DNA from 4 places in the Novosphingobium resinovorum genome. Region 4 is predicted to be linked to each of the others. Evidence: riboswitches for the same ligand, from Rfam matches in the RefSeq annotation. Region 4 holds a riboswitch; each other region holds the start of a gene.
The links. A riboswitch is a leader RNA that binds a small molecule or an ion and turns the genes downstream of it on or off. The one in region 4 is predicted to bind cobalamin.
Positions count from the first base shown of each region.

Region 1 (4,983 bases), 1.3 Mb from region 4:
GATCGAGCACGATCGCCGCGCCGGCGGAGACCGCGTTCTCGACCGCGTTGGGAATGCGATCTCCGTTGTCGTAGCGCGAGTGGCTGGCGACATAGCTGCCGTCGAGCGCCAGCCACGGCAGCGGGCGCCAGAACCCGACCACCTCGTAGCCATGACGCTTGCTGGCGCCGGTCGGCTCCACCGCGTTGGAATCGCCGACGAAGCGCAGTTCGCTGCCCACGTCGAGCCACCAGTACGTCGCGGTCAGTGAGACGGTGCCCAGTTGCAGGCGCCCGCCAAGTTCCTTGCCAGTGCCGCGCACCAGAACGGGCACGGGCGATTCCACGTTCACCGCACCGCGCACGTCGTTGGAATGGAAGCCGCGGCCCCAGTTGGCATAGACTTCGAACTGCGGGACGATCTCGTAGGCTGCCGATACCTTGGGTGAGACGATCGAATCGTGTCCGCTGCCGGTTCCCAGTTCGGTCGCCATGGCGTCGCGCGCGCGGACGGCGTAGTGGTAATAGTCGCCTCGCAGGCCTCCGGTTAGCCTGAGGCCGGGCACCGGCTTCCAGGTCGCTTCGCCATAGAGCGCGCCGGACAGTTCCTCGACGTGATATCGACCCAACGAGGACAAAAAGGCGCGGGTTTCGGTACGATTCACCCCGACGTTGCCGATGTGATCGTAGCGGTTTTCAGTGCCAATGCTCAGTTGCAGCGTCGAGCCCAAAGCCCATTGCTTGCGCGCGGTGACACCCACGACCCAGCGCTTGTCGAACTGGTCGATCTGCGCGCTGGTGCTGTCCGGATCGGCATAAGTTGGGTTCGAATACATGTTCCAGTCGTAGTACTGGGCATAGACATTAGCGCTCCAGTTCGGCTGTCGCACCGCGACGTTGCCGACGAAGCGCGTTGTGCGGCCACGCGCCGAAGGATCGGGGGAGCAGAATTCGTCAGGGCACAGCGCACTGCCGATGATCCGCTCGGGGATCTGCTCGGTCGGCCGCCAAGTGGCGTGGTAGGCGTGGAGCGATGCTTCGACGGTGCCTTCGCCAGCGGACGCGATGTACTTCGCAAAGCCGGAGTAATGCCGCAGATGCTCGGCCTCCTGCCAGGGACCATCATAGCGCTTGGCCTGCCCCACCAGCGTGAGACTGCCACCCGCCACATCCTTGATGTTGCCACCGGCGGCCAGCCGCCCCGACTTGTACGATCCACCCTCTACCGAGATCCACGGGCGGTCGAACCCATCGATGGTCGTCATGTAGGCCGCGCCGGCCAGTGCAAAGTCGCCGCCATCTGCGCGGTACGGCCCCTTGCGGAAGTCTTCGCGGGCGACGATCTCGGGGATCAGGCCGTTGAGATCGAGATAGCCTTGGCCATGCCCGTGGCTGCGCAGGTTCATCTGCACGCCATCTATATAAGTCGTGAAGTCGGTGCCGTGATCGAGGTTGAAGCCGCGCAGGAAGTACTGGTTGGCCTTGCCGCTGCCCGAATGCTGCGCCGCTACCATGCCGGGCACCGCCTCAAGCAGTTCGGCGACCCGCAGAAGCGGACGGACCAGCAGGTCGGAACCGCCGACGCTGCCCTCGCTGGCGGCATGGGCGGTGCCGATCTTGGCCTCGCCGCGTCCGAACACCACGATTTCGCCGGAACCGCCATCCGCGCCGCCGGCGGATGCCTCTTCGGCGCAGGCGGGCATCGTCGCCAGCGCCATTGCGGTGCCTGCCACGATGCGCACCAGCGCAGCGCTTTTCATCAAATTCATCATCATTCCCCCCGACGCCTGCGACTGGGTGGGAGGCTTGCCGCCATCAAGACGGTCGACGCGCGCCGGCGGTCGGACGCCGCGGGCGACCGTCTGCGCGAACCGATGCGGCCTCCACCGCTGGTTCGTCGCTCGAACGGAATGATTCCGGGCCTTGGCCACCCCCTGGACCACGGCATGAGCGACCAGACGCAGGCAGGTCTCCTGGCTCACGGGTCAATGCGACGATGCAAGGCCTTCCCAGGCCTCGCATGTTGCAGCGTCCGGCCCAGTGACTGGCGGCAGGAACCTTTGCCCCACCGCACATATGCATCGCGCTCACCGCTTACAGTTGCAGGGACAGCCTCGGATTCGAAGGGCATGCCTTCTCACCGTGTTCCCTTTTAAGCCTCTTTCGAGGCACCAGCGCGATCTTGTCTGCACCAATGAAGGGCAGATATGGCGCGCTATCTCAAACGGTTTCACGGCACAAGCCTGTCTGTATGGCGTCCAGGTACGGCCTGTATCCTGAACTCCCGACTAGCGATGCCAGGGCTAACGGGCCGCTCCGGGGAGCAAAATTTGCTTCCGAGCGCGTGGCAAGGGTCGGCGGCGGCCGGATCGATTGTCGAATTGCGTGAAATTTCGGTCATCGCTGTGCTAAAGTCGCCTCCGTGCCATGCATCGCAGCCGATCGCAGAACTCTGGTCGCCAAGACGTCGTTGCGCTGCTATCGCCTTTCATCCTGCACCCTGAAACGGGTTCTGCGGCCTTGCGTGCTACGTTCACTCGCGAGGATAGGTTTCTCGGACTTAGCTTAAGGTACTTAAAAGATGACATTCGACAGGGGAAATCGCGGCCAAGGTCGCGACCGGTTCGGCGGCGGCGATGATCGTTGGAGCGGCGGCAACGATCGCTTTGGCGGTGGTGACCGCTTCGGTGGCGGCCAGCGTGGCGGCTTCGGCGGATCGCGAGGCGGCGGTTTTGGCGGTGGCGGTGGCGGTTCGCGCGGCGGCCCGGGCCAGGTTGTCGGTCAGGGCCGTGGGACGGTCAAGTTCTTCAACCCCGACAAGGGTTTCGGCTTCATCCAGCTTGAAGGCGGCGGCGACGATGCATTCGTGCACATCAGCGCCGTGCAGTCCGCCGGCCTCGAAACGCTGGCGGAAGGTCAGCAGCTGGAATTCCAGCTGGTCGAGCGAGGCGGCAAGATTTCCGCTTCCGAACTGACCATCGTGGGCGAGGTCATCGTTGCCGAACGTCGCGAGCGAAGTGCCGCACCTGTTCAGAATCAGTCCACTGGCGAGAAGGCCACCGGCACCGTCAAGTTCTTCAATAGCATGAAGGGCTTCGGCTTCATCGTCCGCGATGACGGTCAGCCTGATGCGTTCGTGCATATCAGCGCCGTCGAGCGCTCCGGTCTGCATGGCCTTTCGGAAGGCGATCAACTCGAATTCGAAATCGAGATCGATCGCCGGGGCAAGGCGTCGGCCGTGAATCTGGTCCAGCGCTGACTGATCTGGCCATGGCTGCCGCAGGAGGTCATGGCCTCATCTCGGGCTTTCCTCGATCGCATCGCGATCGGCGACGGACATCGAGCGGCTTATGTCGAAGGCCTTGATCAAAGCTGCCTTCGACAGGCCGACTGCGGGACGAGGGACGTGTTTCCTTGATTCGAACGTGCAGCATGCGGGCGGACCAGCTTCCTCCTGGAACCGATGTCCGGCCGCATTGCTTGAACCTTAGACCTGAAGTGGTTCATCCCTGCCTGTAGGCCGCCCTTCACCGGCATCATCAGGCTGATGATCTGAGAACCTAGCCTTGTCCTGGCGTCACCATCGTCATGAAAAGGCCAATAACGACAACGGATTGCATGACTAACGACGATCGCAGCGGCGACAACGACTCTCCTCTTCTCGACCTGGACAAGGGTTCGGTCCAGCGGTTCATCGCGCGCGCCAAAAGCCAGGGCGTCATCACGGTCAAGGAGTTGAATGCCGCGCTGCCGCAGGACCAGATGACCACCGATCAGATCGAGGACATCATGGCCGCGATCTCGGAAATGGGCGTCAAGATCGTCGAGAACGACGATGATGACGATGAGGACGGTGAGCAGGAAGACGGCGTGGAAGCCGTCGATGGCGGCGATGACGATTCCGGTTCGGATACCGGGTTCGACGAAGGCAATTCCCGGCGCCGCCCCGGCGAGACCCGCAAGGCGGACACGCTCGCCCGTTCCGACGACCCGGTCCGCATGTACCTGCAGGAGATGGGCGCGGCCGAGATGCTCAGCCGCGAGGGCGAGGCTGCCATCGCCAAGCGCATCGAAGCCGGCCGCGACATGATGATCATGGGGCTTTGCGAAAGCCCCATGACCTTCCATGCGATCATCGGCTGGTCCGAAGCGCTCAACAACGGCGACATGCAGCTTCGCGAGATCCTCGATCTCGACGCGATGCTCTCCAAGGAGCCGCAGCCCGAAAATTTGGCCGAAAACGGTGAGGGCGATGGCGACGGCGAGATTTCCGCTGCCACCGCCGGGCCTTCCTTCAAGGACGATGACGATTCCGGCGAGGACAACTCGGAGGAAGTCGACGAGGACGGCAATCCGATCCCCAAGCGGCAGGTCGAGGACGATGAAGAGGACAACACCCTCTCCCTCGGTCAGATGGAAGCCGCGCTTACGCCGGAGGCGCTGGAGAAGTTCGCGCTTATCACCGAACTGTTCCGCACCTTCGAGCGCCTGCAGAGCGATCGGCTCGACGCGCTGGCGCTGGGAATCGATTTCCCGGTCGCCAAGGAAGACCAGTACCTGCAACTGCGCGAGGATCTCACCGCGCAGGTGGAATCGGTGCAGTTCCATGCGGCCAAGATCGAGTATCTGGTCGACAACCTCTACACCTTCAACCGCCGCCTGACGACGCTGGGCGGGCAGATGCTGCGTCTGGCCGAGCGGCACAAGGTGAAGCGCGCCGATTTCCTCGAAGCCTACACGGGCCGCGAACTGGACGACGCCTGGGTCGCAGAAGTGGCCGGGAAGGACAAGAAGTGGGCTGCCTTCGCAGAAAACGAGGCTGAACCTGCCGAGCGCATCCGTCTGGAAGTCTCGGACATCGCCACTGCCACCGGCATGGCGCTCCCCGAGTTCCGCCGCATCGTGAACATGGTCCAGAAGGCGGAGCGTGAAGCGCGCATCGCCAAGAAGGAAATGGTCGAGGCGAACCTGCGTCTGGTGATCTCGATCGCCAAGAAGTACACCA
Region 1 covers NZ_CP017075.1:3,578,557-3,583,539, forward strand. Annotated here, with positions in the region: gene BES08_RS16700 (TonB-dependent receptor) at 1-1,753, opposite strand, end outside; cobalamin riboswitch at 1,925-2,169, opposite strand; gene BES08_RS34595 (cold-shock protein) at 2,560-3,237, shown strand; gene rpoD (RNA polymerase sigma factor RpoD) at 3,597-4,983, shown strand, end outside.
Region 1: another riboswitch for cobalamin. It lies ahead of BES08_RS16700 (TonB-dependent receptor); the one in region 4 lies ahead of BES08_RS10485 (HoxN/HupN/NixA family nickel/cobalt transporter).

Region 2 (4,983 bases), on a different replicon from region 4:
GCCCTTGGGGTTTGCAGCCAGGTAGGCTTCCATGGCTGCGCGGGCTTGCGGCGTGAAAGGCTCGTCGAACCTTTCGTAGATGCCCTGCGCCGTGGCGAGCGGGTCGCGCACCAGATCGCGATACTGCACGTCGAAGATCGCATCGTGCCCGTGCTTCGCACGAAAGGCGTTCGACCGCGCGATCATCAGGTCGAACGTCTCCAACAGATTCTCTCCGATGGCCCGAAGATCGACCTGATCGCTGTACATCCGCCGCACTTCCTTGACGAGGCTGCAGGCCGAGCCCAGCACTTCGACCGGATCGCGGTGCGTCATGACCAGTTGCGCGTCAGGAAACTCGGCCGTCAGGGCATCGAGGAACAACGGGTGCCAGGGGTTCTTGAGCGTCCAGCGCCCCGGGGCATTGGCCTGAAGCAGCTGCAGCAGCCGCTTTTCGTAGCGGAAGGCGGGCGCGTAGTCGGCCTCGTCCAGGAACCAGCGGTGGTAGCCCGGAATGTCCGCCTGGGAATCGTAGAGCTGCGCGCAGAACGACGGCGCCATGGCGAACTGGCACTCGGTCGGGCTGTCGGCCTCCTCGTAATGGATCGCGGCGATCTGCGGCGCGTACTTCAGCCCCTGCAGCGTTCGCGTCTGGCAGGCATCGTGACGGGGACCGGCGTGAAGTTCCTGCACCAGCGGCGGCGGCACCGAATCGAACGCTTCCCAGCGCAGGAACGCGCGGCGCGCCGGGTCGGCTTCCAGCAGGTTGATCGCCAGCGTGGTGCCGGTACGCGGAAGGCCGAAGACAAACAGCGGCTTCTCGACCGGGCGCTCCAGAAGTTCGGGGTGGCGCGCCAGCCAGTCCTCCACGCGCATCCGGTTCGCCATCGCGGCCACCAGTGCATCGACCGATCGCGCCATGCCCGCTTCGGTGAATCTGGCTTCGTCCTCGTAGGACTTCAGCAACACGCCAAGCCCTTCGAGGATCGCGGGATCGCCGAAGTCGCTCAATCCGGTCCGTTCGCTTGCCGCTGCGACGATGTCCTGCGCCTGCATGTCTTCTCCCTCATCCCGTGCCGCGTCATCGCGCGGCGTTCGGAGGGGATCATGAAGACATGGGGCACACTTTAGAAGCTACCCGCCGATCACCTTGGCGATATCGGGCGATCAGACCGAAAGGATCAGGGAATCGTCGCTGCGCGGGGGCGTACCGTCGTAGGAGGGCAGAGGCTCGAAGTGCTCGTTCAGCAGTTCCATCGACGAGAGGCCCGCCAGCTTGAACTGGCCGAGACCCGGCTCCTCGTCGCTGCGGCGTGCCTTCGCGGGGTTCATGGCACTGACGACAAGATCGCCGTGCCTTTCGAACAGCATGTGCGGGGCAAGCGTGATCGTGTTGCCGTTGTAACGCGCCGTCACGAACTTTCGCGTGGCTATGGCTTCCATCAGGGTGAGTCGTGGATCAGTCATCGGCACCGCAAATTGCACGGGTTGCCCAAAATGAAAAGCAAGGTTGCAACCGAAAACTCGCAGGACGGGCTTTCGGAAGGCCCCACGCGAACGGCTTGCAAATCGTGCGCGCAGCGAATAATCCCCCGCCCGTCCCTCCGAAAAGGGGGACACGATCGCGTTGGTGCCTTCCGAAAGGGGCTTAAAAGGGAACGCGGTGAGAGGGGCTACCCCTCGAAGCCGAGGCTGTCCCTGCAACTGTAAGCGGTGAGCGCGATGCATATCGCGGCAGGCCAATGTGCCCTGCCGCAGCCACTGGGCCGGACGCTAACTCCTGCGAGGCCTGGGAAGGCCGTGCATCGCGTGACGACCCGTAAGCCAGGAGACCTGCCAGCGTCCGGTCGCTCTTGCCTTGGTCCAGGGGATGGCCGCGGCACGGTGTACTCCGTCTGAGCGACGAACTTGCGGCCAGGCCGCAACGGTGGGTTTCGCCGGTCGCTCGTTCGCGCCCGGATTCCGCCGCTGCACCCGTGCGGGGGGACACCCCTCTCGCGGGAACCTGTCCGTTCGACTGGGAAACGCAACGGGGGTTACAACATGAATACGAGATCGCTTCTTTCCGGCCTGATCGCTTCGGGCGCGTCATTCTGCATGCTTGGCATGTCCGCGACTTCGGCGCAGGCGCAGGAAGCCGCCGAGACGGCGCCGGAGAATGCCAATAACACGGATGCGGGCAATATCGTCGTCACCGCGCGCAAGGCGGGTGTCCTGCAACTCGGCCAGCAGGCCGACGCCTCCAGCCGCCTCGGCCTCACGCCGATGCAGACGCCGGCCAGCGTCGACGTCATCACCAGGGAGATGATCCGCAGCCTGGGCGACCGCACCGTGGTTGCCGCAGCCGCGCGCGCGCCGGGGCTCATCAACAACAGCTCGGCCTTCGGTTACTCGCTGAGTTCGCGCGGGTTCACCGGCTACACCTCGGTGATGCAGCTCTACGACGGGATGCGCGTCTACACGACGACCACGCAGACCTTCCCCGCCGACCCGTGGATGGCCGAGCGGATCGAGGTCCTGCGCGGTGCGGCCTCGGTCCTCTATGGAGAGGGCGGCATCGGCGGCGCGATCAACGTCGTGCGCAAGAAGCCCAATACCGAGCAGTTCGAAGGCGAGGTCCGTCTCAGCGGCGGTTCATTCGATACTTATGCGGCGGCGGGCGGGATCGGCGGGCCGATCGGAGACAGGCTCTCGTACCGCGTCGATCTCAGCTACAACCGTTCGGACGGGTGGATGGAGCGCGGGCAATCGCGCAGTCTTGCGCTTTCGGCGGCGCTGCGCTGGCAGGCGCGCGACGACCTCGTGCTGACGCTGACGCACGACCGCGCCGACCTCGACCCGACGATCTGGTACGGCACTCCGCTGCGAGACGGCAAACTGGTGCGCGAAATCCGCAAGAAGAACTACAACATCGCCGACCGCTCGCTGCGTTTCGACGATGCCTGGACCCAGGCCAAGGCCGAATGGACACCGGCCGAGGGGGTGACGATCACCAACGTCGCCTACTACCTCACCGGCTTCAAGCACTGGCGCAATGCCGAGGGCTATGCCTGGTCCGGCGACCAGATCCGCCGCTCGAGCTATCTGGAGATTGTCTACAAGACGAAACAGTGGGGCGACCGCTTCAACGCGGTGTTCGATCATACGCTGCTTGGCATGGACCACCGCCTGAGCCTGGGCGGCGAGTACAACACCGGCTCGCTGCTGCGCACCGACAGTTCGCCCAACAGCCGCTTCGACCTCGTCGATCCTTACGACTATACGCCGGGCACGTTCCTCGACGGCACATTCGGCACCCGCTACAAGTACAAGACCGATGTGCAGCAATGGGCGCTGTTCGGCGAAAGCCGGCTCTCGCTGTCCGACCGGCTCTCGCTGGTGACGGGGCTGCGCTACGATCGCCCGAAGACCGAGCGGCACGATGCCCTCGATCCGGCGGCGGACTACACCGCCCGCTATCCGAGCACCAGCTGGCGCACGGGGCTGGTCTACAACCCCAGCGACACGATCTCGCTCTATGCGCAGTATTCGGCGGCGGCGGACCCGGTGACGGCGTTCCTCACGGCGACGCTGGCGCAGACCACCTTCGACGTTTCCACCGGGCGCCAGTGGGAGGCCGGGGTCAAGGCGACCTTCCTGGACGGACGCGGCGAGTTCACGCTGTCAGGCTATCGCATCGTCAAGAAGAAGATCCTGACCCGATCCGCCAACGATCCCACCGTGTCGGTGCAGGTCGGACAGCAATCTTCCTACGGCGTCGAGGCCTCGTTCGGACTGGCGGTGACGAAGGACTTCAGCGTGCTCGCCAACGGCACGATCCTGAACGCGCGGTACGACGACTTCGACGAACTGGTCGGCACCGCGCTGGTCAGCCGGGACGGCAACATGCCCATCGGCGTCGCGGAAAAGGCGGCCAACCTGTGGCTGTCATGGCGGCCGGTGCAGCCGCTGCATCTGGACGCGGGCCTGCGGTATGTCGGCAAGCGATACTCCGACGCCGCCAATACCCGGCGCATCCCGGCCTATACGCTGGTCGATGCTTCGGCCCGCTACGACCTTGCCGAGAAGACGAGCGTGACGCTCAACTTGCGCAACGTCTTCGACAGGATCTACGTCCAGAACAGCTACTCCACCTCGCAGTGGGTCCTGGGTGAGCCGCGCAGCGTCGCGGTCACCTTCGAGCAGCGGTTCTGACCGTGGCGGGGAGGCCGAAACCAGGGCGAGAGCCGAACTGGCGCGCCATCGCCGCGCGCGTGTTGGCGGCCACCGTCGGCGCCTACGCGCTGTGCTACGCGTGGATCGGCGCAGCCGTACGCGTGCTGCCGATGGACGGCGTTGACGCCAACATCCTCGCCACCTGCCTTGCCTTCATGGTGTTCGTCGCGGTGATCCTGCGGGCCTTCGCGGTCCGCAGCGTCACGCGCATCTGGTGCGAACTGCTCCTGGGCACGGCGCTGCCCATGGGCCTGCTGCTGGGGCTGGGGCGGTGAAGGACACCCTGCGCCAGTCGATGGGCTGGCTTCATACCTGGTGCGGGCTGCTGCTGGGCTGGGTGCTGTTCGGCGTCCTGCTGACGGGATCGCTGGCGGTGTTCTACACCGAGATCAATCTCTGGACGACGCCCGAACTGCGCTCTCCCGTCACCATCGACCGCACCCATGCGGTGCGAATGGGCCGCGCGTACCTCACCCGCGTCGCGCCCGATGCACGGCAGTGGCGCATCGTCATCCCCACCCCGCGCGAGCCGGTGCTCCGCCTCGTCTGGACCGACCGCGCGGGCAAGGCCACCACGCACCGGCTCGACCCGCAGACCGGCGCCCGCATCCCGCGCGACATGGACGCGGGGTTCTTCTTCATGCGCTATCACTACACGCTGGGGATCGATCGCAAGTCCAGCCAGCTGGGCTTCCTGATCGTCGGTGCGGCGGGCCTCGCCATGCTCGCCGCCTCGATCAGCGGCGTGATCATCCACAAGCGGATATTCCGGGATTTCTTTACCTTCCG
Region 2 covers NZ_CP017076.1:1,631,674-1,636,656, reverse strand. Annotated here, with positions in the region: gene BES08_RS24500 (sulfotransferase family protein) at 1-1,035, opposite strand, end outside; gene BES08_RS24495 (hypothetical protein) at 1,147-1,446, opposite strand; cobalamin riboswitch at 1,593-1,834, shown strand; gene BES08_RS24490 (TonB-dependent receptor) at 2,023-4,173, shown strand; gene BES08_RS24485 (hypothetical protein) at 4,176-4,469, shown strand; gene BES08_RS24480 (PepSY-associated TM helix domain-containing protein) at 4,466-4,983, shown strand, end outside.
Region 2: another riboswitch for cobalamin. It lies ahead of BES08_RS24490 (TonB-dependent receptor); the one in region 4 lies ahead of BES08_RS10485 (HoxN/HupN/NixA family nickel/cobalt transporter).

Region 3 (4,983 bases), 300 kb from region 4:
AGCTGGTAGAGCGACGGCGCCTTGAAGCCCTCGCCGTAGCTGGCCCGCAGGACCGGGGCGCTGTCACCGCCGCCGATCACCCAGGCGCCGTTGGCGGCGAAGGTCGTGCGGTCGCCGAAGTCCGAGTTGTCGTCGTAGCGCAGGCCGCCGTTCAGCGTCAGGCCGGCGAACGGACGCAGCGTCAGGTTGCCGAACAAGCTGTCGATGGTGGTCGAATCCTTCGAGCCGTAATTGTCGTCGAACTTCTGCTTCTCGGTCTCGCCGCCGACCAGCACGCTGGCCTCCTCTATGGGTGCGAAGCTGACCTGGCCCTCGAAGCGCTCGGTGCGGCCGTTGGTGGTGTAGGGGCCGAACACCGCGTCATCGGAGATGCGGCGCGTGTCGTTGATGCCATAGCCGACGCGCGCGTTCAGCCTTCCGTCGAGGCCCGCATAGCGCAGGTTCGCATAGCCCAGCGTATCGCGCTTCATCCCGACGTTGAGGGCATCGGCACCGGTGTTGTCGTAGTCGTAGTTCGCCTTGGTGTAGAACCCGCCCGCATCGGCCGAGAGGCCCGGCGCGAACTCGATCGAGGCGCGGGCATTGGCGCTCTTGCTCTCGAAGCCGTCCTTCTCGGTGGCGCCGCGGCGCTCGTTGAAGGCCGAGAAGCCGTCGCCCTTGAGCCAGTTGCCGCCCAGCGTCAGCCCGACCGGGCCGACGAGACCCGCCGCCGAGACACTCGCCTGCTTGCGGTCGCGCCAGCCATACTCGGCTTGGCCGCGCGCGGTCCACTGCTCGGTCGGGCGGGCGGTGATGAAGTTGATGACGCCGCCCACCGCGCGGCTGCCCCACAGCACGCCCGAGGAACCGCGCACGACCTCGACACGGTCGAACTGGCCGATCGGCAGCGCGCCGAAGTCGAAGCCGCCGCCGACGTCGCCGGGATCGTTGATGCGCACACCGTCGATCAGCACCAGCGACTGCGCGTTCTCGGCGCCGCGCACGAAGACGCTCGCGGGCTGGCCGAAACCGCCCGACTGCACGGTCGAGATGCCGGGGATGCGGGCAAGCACGTCAGTGGCGGTGGTCGCTTGCGTGCGCTCGATCTGGTCGCGGGTGACGACGCTGACGGACTGGCCGACCTGGGTGATCGGCGTCGGCTCACGGGTCGCGGTGACGGTGATGTCGGTGCGCGCCATCGCACGGTCGCCCGCCGCCATTTGCTCGCCGATCGCAACCGCGTCCTGCGCCATCGCGGGGGTGCTCACGGCAAGCGCGGTGCCGAGCAAAAACAGATACTTCATATGTCCTCCGAACCTTTGAACGTGCTTGTGCCGTTCACGGCGGAGGCATGCGCGCCTTCCTCATGGCGCGTCACACTCGCTGCACCCGGAAGAACCCCGTCCGGCTGCGGAACGACCGTCTCGGGCAGGTCTCCTGGCTCCCGGATCGTCAGTCGCGCCATCCGCCTTCCCGGCCCTCATACGGGCCAGTGGCATGGTGGAGGCGGCCTCCCCGGTCACAGTTGCGGGGGCAGCGCCGGTATTCGCACCCGGCTTCCCTCTTAGGCCCTTGCGGGCAACCCATGACGTAACCGCGCGGATAGTGCGGCATACAGGGGTTGGCAAGCATTCGTCGTCCCGGACTCGATCCGGGGCCGGTGGCGGTCTTTAGGCGCGAGCCATGGGCAAGGCGCCACGCCGCAAGGGCGGCCGTTCACGGCCAGCGGTCCCGGATCAAGTCCGGGACGACGAGGCGCAGCCAAATCTTAAGCCCTTAAGCGTACAGAGCGTGGCTGTACCGCAACGGGACGGCCCGGAATGCCCGGATGCGCGCGCACCGGGCACAGGCTAGGCCGGTGCTGCCGAATTGCGGCCGAAAGGAACCGAGTGAGCCCTGCCCCTTCCATTCCCGGACCAGACGCCGCCCCGGCGCCGGTGATGGATTCGCAAGGCGCTCCGTTCGAACGCCCGCGCGATTTCGTCGGCCGCTATCCGCGCCGCGCCCGCGGTGTCGGCCACCGCCCGGTCGTCCTGCGCCGCCGCTGGACTTTCGCCGTGACCGCGCTCGCCGCCGTCGCCCTTCCCGCCTTCGCCGCGCCGGAAGGCTGGGACAGCTTCGCCATCGCCGACGCCGCCTCGCAAGGCGCCGAAGCACTGCCCATGCCGTTCGAGCAGGCAGGCGCCAGCTTCCCCGGTTCGGCCTTCTATTACCTCGAAGCCGAGAAGGCCCCGCTTCAGGTCGGCGAAGGCATCCGCTCCGACGCCGACGACAGCGTCTCCGGCCCGCTGGCTACCGCGCGGCCGATCTACATCGACAACTCCGGCGTCGACCGCACCCGCGCGCTGCAGTGCATGACTGCCGCGATCTACTACGAAGCCGCGAGCGAGCCCGATGCGGGCCAGCGCGCGGTGGCGCAGGTCGTGCTCAACCGCATGGCCCACCCGGCTTATCCCAAGACCGTCTGCGGCGTCGTCTACGAGGGGTCGGAACGTTCGACAGGCTGCCAGTTCTCGTTCACCTGCGACGGCTCGCTCGCCCGTCGCCCGCAGCGCATGTTCTGGGACCGCGCCGAAAACGTCGCGCGCCAGGCGCTGGCAGGCTACGTCTACACGCCGATCGGCCTCGCCACGCATTATCATACTGTCCAGGTGCACCCCTACTGGGCGCCGAGCCTGCAGTACCTTTCCACCATCGGCGCGCACCGCTTCTACGCGCTGCGCGGCGCGGCGGGCAGCGCGGCGACGTTCCGCTTCGCCTACCTCGGCGGCGAGCCGATGGCCGCTCCGCATCGCCATGACGACAGCGCCGATGCCGCCGCTGCAGCAGCGGCGCTCGACCCGCTCGCCGTCCAGCGCGCATTCGGCACGGCCCAGCCCGTGAAGGCAGAGCCGGTCGCGCAGGCAACCAGCCCGACCATGCCCATCCAGCCCAGCCCCGCCTATTCCAGCGAAGTGCAGCAGCGCGGCGGGGATTCGCTCTATACCGCCCGGAATCTGCCGGGTTCGCAGGGCATCAAGGCCGAGTACGCAAACTCCGGCCGCTGGATCACCCAGCCCGCAAATTGAAGATAATCGATTGCAACGGAGGCACCCGGGGAATGTCCCTAGGTGGTATCGTCAAGACTTGAGAAACCACGTCCCTGCATGATGGGTTCATCGCTGCCGGGGTAGAGGGTTGATCCGTCGACACCCACCAAGAAGAGAGACTATCCGCCCATGACCATCCGCTTCGCCGCCGCCATGAACGGGACGATGCCGGCCATTGCCGGAGTGCTCTGCACCGGCGCGCCGCTGGGCGCGGTCAACGACAACGGCCCCCTTCTCCCGCGCCCTAGCCTGCGCTCCATCGAGAGCAAGCCTGCCGCCGAGATCGACGCCGGCATTGCCGAAGCCCTCATGCATTTCGCACGCCACGGCCTCTCCGCCGCCGAACAGGCCCGCGTCGAGGCCGAGGCCGCCCATGAACGCGGCGACACCGCCGCACGCGCCCGCTGGCTGAGCATATGCCGCCACCTCGACCGCCGCATGGCCGCCGCTCTGGCCAAGCGCCTCGCGAGTTGAACGCCTAATCCTCCCTGTCGCGAAGCGATGGGGAGGCGGCAGTCGCGAAGCGACTGACGGAGGGGTGGGTTGCAATCCCCCTCCACCACCGACTACGTCGGCGGTCCCCCTCCCCATCGCTTCGCGACAGGGAGGATGAGAGTTTCGACGAGTCGCACCCAAAGCGACTTGCGCTCGCCATATCCCCGTTCGATACCATCCCCAGCGCCGCTAAACCCTTTCGCAACATTGCCGACAGGTGAACAAACAGGCGACTTTCCGCCATTTCACCCCCTTTATTGCAATTGCGAACTATTATCAGATAAAAGCTGATGCAAAGACCCCTTTGCCGGTTGCAATGGTCTTCCAAGGGGCGTAGGGCCGCCCTCGCAAACACCGGCACCTGCCATTTGCGGGATTAGCGCAGGCCGCCTTGAAGTCCGAGAAATCCCGCCCTCGGGAAGGACACGAACGGATCATGGCTCGTAAGAAGATTGCCCTTATCGGCGCCGGCAACATCGGCGGTACGCTGGCGCACCTCGCGGCGCAGAAGGAACTGGGCGACATCGTCCTGTTCGACGTCGCTGAAGGTCTCCCGCAGGGCAAGGCTCTCGATCTCTCGCAGTGTGGTCCGGTCGAAGGCTTCGACGCCAAGATCACCGGCACCAACGACTATGCCGACATTGCCGGCGCCGACGTCATCATCGTCACCGCCGGTGTCGCCCGCAAGCCCGGCATGAGCCGCGACGACCTGCTCGGCATCAACCTCAAGGTGATGAAGTCGGTCGGCGAAGGCATCGCCGCCAACGCACCCGACGCTTTCGTCATCTGCATCACCAACCCGCTCGACGCGATGGTCTGGGCGCTGCGCGAATTCTCGGGTCTGCCGCACAACAAGGTCGTCGGCATGGCCGGCGTTCTGGACTCGGCCCGCTTCTCGACCTTCCTGGCCTGGGAATTCGGCGTCTCGATCCGCGACGTGAACACCTTCGTGCTCGGCGGCCACGGCGACACCATGGTCCCGGTCGTGCAGTACTCGACCGTCAATGGCATCCCGGTTCCGGACCTCATCAAGATGGGCCGCACCACGCAGGAAAAGATCGACGCGATCGTGCAGCGCACCCGTTCGGGCGGCGGCGAGATCGTCGGCCTGCTGAAGACCGGCTCGGCGTTCTACGCACCGGCCGCCTCGGGCATCGCCATGGCCGAAGCCTACCTGGGCGACCAGAAGCGCATCCTGCCCGTCGCGGCCTATGTCGATGGCCAGTACGGCGTTGACGGCCTCTACGTCGGCGTGCCCGCAATCATCGGCGCGAACGGCGTCGAGGAAGTCGTCGAGATCGAACTGGACGAGGAAGCCAAGGGCAACCTCCAGGTCTCGGTCGACGCGGTCAAGGAACTGCTGGTCGCCTGCAAGGGCATCGACGGCACCCTCGCCTGAGTTTTTTGAATACCGCCCCCG
Region 3 covers NZ_CP017075.1:1,946,492-1,951,474, forward strand. Annotated here, with positions in the region: gene BES08_RS09035 (TonB-dependent receptor plug domain-containing protein) at 1-1,283, opposite strand, end outside; cobalamin riboswitch at 1,390-1,581, opposite strand; gene BES08_RS09040 (cell wall hydrolase) at 1,869-3,047, shown strand; gene BES08_RS09045 (hypothetical protein) at 3,198-3,542, shown strand; gene mdh (malate dehydrogenase) at 4,000-4,962, shown strand.
Region 3: another riboswitch for cobalamin. It lies ahead of BES08_RS09035 (TonB-dependent receptor plug domain-containing protein); the one in region 4 lies ahead of BES08_RS10485 (HoxN/HupN/NixA family nickel/cobalt transporter).

Region 4 (4,983 bases):
CGGTTTAGGGGCTGGCGGCGCTGGAAACCCACCCGCCGGGACCAACGGGACACTTCACGGGAACACGCACAATGTTAGTCATCAACACCAACATCAGCGCGATCCGCGCCTCGAACGCATCGAATTCGGCCAACAAGGCCCTTGGTACCGCAATGGAGCGCCTGTCGACCGGCAAGCGCATCAACTCGGCCAAGGACGACGCGGCGGGCCTCGCCATCTCGACCTCGATGACCTCGCAGATCCGCGGCATGAGCCAAGGCATCCGCAACGCCAACGACGGCATCTCGCTGGCCCAGACCGCCGAAGGCACGCTGTCGGAAGTCGGCAACATGCTGCAGCGCGTGCGCGAACTGGCGATCCAGTCGGCCTCGGGCACTTACCAGACCTCGGACCGCGCGGCGATGCAGCAGGAAGTCTCGGCGCTGACCACGCAGATCAACGACAGCTTCACGCAGGCCAAGTTCAACGGCAACACGCTGATCTCGACCACCGCCGGCGCCGACCTCACCTTCAACATCCAGACCGGTTCGCAGGGCGGCCAGCAGGTCGGGCTGACCTCCAAGGCGATCGACGGCACCAAGGTTTCGGCGACCGCCCTCGACGTGACCGACGCCACGAAGGCGGCGACCACGCTTACCAACGTCGATGCCGCGCTGTCGGACGTCAACGCCACCCGCGCCTCGCTGGGTGCCGGCCAGAACCGCCTCGAATCGGCGATCAACAACCTGACCAACACCACCACCAACTTGTCCGACGCCCGCAGCCGTATCGAGGACGCCGACTACTCGGCCGAAACCACCGCGATGGCCAAGGCGCAGATCCTCAGCCAGGCATCCACCGCGATGCTCGCACAGGCCAACCAGAGCCAGCAGAACGTCCTCTCGCTGCTGCGCTGATAACGGACTGAAATATAGAACCTTCCTATCCCGGAAGGTTCGGAAAGCCCGGTGGTTCCCCATGACCGCCGGGCTTTCTTGCGTGGTAAAAGACCCACCCCCAGCCCCTCCCGCAAGCGGGAGGGGAGCAGAAAGGGATTGCCCTCCCGCAAGCGGGAGGGGGGCGAGACTTGCTCGTTTACGCCCTAGTCGCAGCGGGGTGGGCTGGCCGCCGCCCCCACTTCCACCGTGTCCAGACCGCCCCAGCGGTACACGGCCCAGCTCAGCAACCAGCACACCACGAACAGGCCGACGATCAGGAAGCCCAGCGTGTTGAACTGCTCCGAAAGCGAGGCCGCCCCGGACCACACGCCGCCCTCCAGCCCGAATTTGTCCGACAGCAGCGCGGCGGTCTGGATCGAGCCGATCACCAGCGCCACCATGGCCGAGATCGCGGTGATGACGATGTTGTAGTAGAGCTTGCGGATCGGCTTGACGAAGGCCCATTCGTAGGCCCCCAGCATGATGACGCCGTCGGCGGTGTCGAGCAGGGCCATGCCCGCCGCGAACAGCACCGGGAACACCAGCACCGACCCCAGCGAAACGCCGTCCGCCGCATGCGCGCCCGAGAGGCCGAGGATGGCGACTTCGGTGGCGGTGTCGAAACCGAGGCCGAACAGGAAGCCGAGCGGCGCCATGTGCCAGGCATGGCGCACCAGCCGGAACACGGGGCGCAGGATTCGCGCGATCAGCCCGCGTCCGGCGAGCAGCATGTCGAGGTCTTCCTCGGCATAGGTCCCGCCGCGCCGCACCTCGACGAAGCGTTGCCAGACCCCGCGCAGGATCGCGAGATTCATGATCGCGATCAGGAACAGGAAGCAGGCGGAAATGATCGTCGCGATCACCCCGCCCGAACGGCCGAATGCCTCGAAATCATCGAGAGTGCCTGCTGCCAGCGCGATGGTGGTCGCGGCGATCAGGACGATGGCGGAATGGCCGAGCGCAAACCAAAGGCCCACGGTGATCGGGCGCTGGCCTTCCTGCATCAACTTGCGAGTGACGTTGTCGATGGCGGCGATGTGGTCGGCGTCCACCGCGTGGCGCAGGCCGAGGCTCCAGGCGAGGAGGGCGGTGCCCAGCATCACCGGGCTGGCGTGGAACAGGCTGAACGCCCAGCCCCAGACGACCAGGTTGGCGGCGACGAGCAGAAAAAAGAGCACGGTTATCCGGCTCTTGAGAGAGGTTTTCGCGGGCGACATCGGCGTTCTGATCCGTCTTCGCGTCAGCGACCTGACGGGGGCGTGCCGCGCACTCGGCGCGGTCGGCACGGGAGGCCCCGGACGGACGCGGCAGCGCCCGGCGTCCCTCGCGCCGATGCGGCCCCCGCCGCACGTTGCGTCGCTCAGACGGAAGTTACCGTGCCGCGGCCATCCCCTGGACCAAGGCAAGAGCGACCGGACGCAGGCAGGTCTCCTGGCTCGCGGGTCATCGCTTGATGCATGGCCTTCCCGTGGCCTCGCATGTCGCAGCGTCCGGCCCAGTGGCTGCCGGCGACCACCTTCGGGGCACCGGCCTATGCATCGCGCTCGCCACTTACAGTTGCAGGGACAGCCCCGGATTCGGATGAGAACATCCTCACCGCGTTCCCTTTTAAGCCCCTTGCGGGGCACCGGCGCGATCTTTCGCCGAAATGCTCAAGGTGAACGCTTCGGCGCGGCCTTCCTAATCGCGCGCCTGCTCCGCCGCAAGAGGGGGCTATTCGGCGATGTTCATCGCGTATGTGCGCCGGGCGAAGCGCCAGCGGCCGTCGTGGCGGACGAGGTCGTCGAAGTAGCGGGCGGCGAATTTCATCACCTTGCCCTCGATCCGGGCGATCTCGCGTACGTGGCAGCGGCCCTCGGCGGTGTCGCCCGAAACCTGGATCGCGCCTGGCATGGCGAAAAAGACCATCGCGTCCATCGTGGCGAACAGGTCGTCCCAAGTGCGCGAGAGGGCTTCGTGGTCCGCCGCTTCCTGCCGATGGTCAAGTGGCCGGCTTGGCACGTTCACGGCACCGGGCGTCCGGGGATCGAACTGGAGGATCTGGTGGAGGTCGGCCTCGTCGCGCTCACCGAATGCGCGCAGAAACACGATCTGCCGACCGAGGACGGCTTCGCCGCCTATGCCAAGATGCGGGTGCGGGGGGCGATGGTCGATCTTGTGCGCCGCAACGTGCAGGGCACGCGCGGCACGTCCGAGCGCCGCCGCATGCTGGCGCACAAGGAGACGCAGCTTCGGGGCTGGCTCGGCCGCGATCCCCGGCCTGACGAACTGGCGCAGGCGATGGGCATGGGCGAGGGTGAGTTGGTCTCGCTGCAGGATGCTGCCCGCCCGATGCGTTTCGAGCCGATCGATGAGGTCTATTCCGACCAGTGGATGACTTTCGCGACGGAAACGCCTGACAGCTTCGCGATGCTGGTCGACGCCGAGATGCGCGGCGCGGTCATCGCGGCGATCACCGACCTGCCGGACCGGCTCAAGCTGATCGTGCAGCTCTACTTCGTGGAGGAACTGAACCTCGCCGAGATCGCCGAGGTCTTGCAAGTTTCGATCCCGCGCGTGCATCAGCTGAAAGCGCAGGCGATCGACAAGCCGCGAGAGAGCCTGAAAGGCGTCGCCGAAGTCCTCTGACCGGCACAATCCGGGGATTCATGCGAGGGCGGCGAAATTAATCACACCCACAACCCCTTGGGGCTGCACTTTTTCCTTGCCCCCACATATTCCTGTGGGAAGATGATTCACGCACTCGATTTGCGCGCGATCTTGCCTATCTCTGGCCTTTCCGCCCAAGCGTGAAAGCGTTGTGGGCGAACGCAATTTCAGACGATCCACCGGAGCCGCCCATGTCCCTTCTCGAAGCCCGCAAGACCTACAAGCCCTTCGAATATCCCTGGGCTTACGACTACTGGAAGATCCAGCAGCAGGTCCACTGGCTGCCCGAGGAAGTGCCTCTGGGCGAGGACTGCCGCGACTGGGTGCAGAACATCTCGGATCATGAGCGCAACCTGCTCACCCAGATCTTCCGCTTCTTCACGCAGGCCGACGTGGAAGTGCAGGACTGCTACCATGAGAAGTACGCGCGCGTCTTCAAGCCGACCGAGATCAAGATGATGCTCACCGCCTTCTCCAACATGGAGACGGTGCACATCGCGGCCTATTCGCACCTGCTCGACACCATCGGCATGCCCGAGAGCGAGTACGGCGCGTTCCTTGAGTACTCGGAACTCAAGGACAAGCACGACTACCTGCAGAAATTCGGCGTCGACAACGACGAGGACATCGCCCGCACACTGGCGATGTTCGGCGGCTTCACCGAGGGCGTGCAGCTGTTCGCCAGCTTCGCGATGCTGATGAACTTCCCGCGCTTCAACAAGATGAAGGGCATGGGCCAGATCGTCTCGTGGTCGGTGCGTGACGAATCGCTGCACTGCGAAGGCATCATCAAGCTATTCCACGCCTTCTGCGAAGAGCGTGGCTGCCTCACCAAGGCGGTGAAGGACGATATCGCCGATCAGTGCCAGACCACGATCCGTCTCGAGGACAACTTCATCGACCTGGCGTTCGAGCTGGGCCCGGTGCCGGGCATGACGCCCAAGGATATCAAGAAGTACATCCGCTACATCGCCGATTGGCGCCTTGGCCAGCTGGGCATGAAGCCGATCTACCTGATCGAGGATCACCCGCTGCCCTGGTTGCAGCCGCTGCTCAACGGCGTCGAGCACGCCAACTTCTTCGAGACCCGTTCGACGGAATATTCGAAGGGCGCCACCCGCGGCGACTGGAACACCGTGTGGGCCAACTTCGACTCGCGCAAGAAGGTGCGCGCGAACGACGAGCCGCTGGTGGACGATGGTTCTGAGCCCGGCCTGTTCGGCGAAGTGGCGGCGGAGTAAGTCGTATCGGATCGGGAATGGGGGCAATTTTTCCTCCATTCCCGCCGGATTGGGGCTCATTCCTCGTATTTCGCCGGATGTTTCCGGCCTCCCGCAGCGGGTAGCTCTTGGCAACCGGCTTGCTTCATGCGCATTTCTCCTGAGAATTCTGTCCGGAGAAACGGTCTTGCCCCGTA
Region 4 covers NZ_CP017075.1:2,247,656-2,252,638, reverse strand. Annotated here, with positions in the region: gene BES08_RS10490 (flagellin N-terminal helical domain-containing protein) at 72-896, shown strand; gene BES08_RS10485 (HoxN/HupN/NixA family nickel/cobalt transporter) at 1,082-2,134, opposite strand; cobalamin riboswitch at 2,322-2,564, opposite strand; gene BES08_RS31765 (nuclear transport factor 2 family protein) at 2,631-2,825, opposite strand; gene BES08_RS10480 (sigma-70 family RNA polymerase sigma factor) at 2,874-3,545, shown strand; gene BES08_RS10475 (ribonucleotide-diphosphate reductase subunit beta) at 3,758-4,807, shown strand; gene BES08_RS10470 (hypothetical protein) at 4,974-4,983, shown strand, end outside.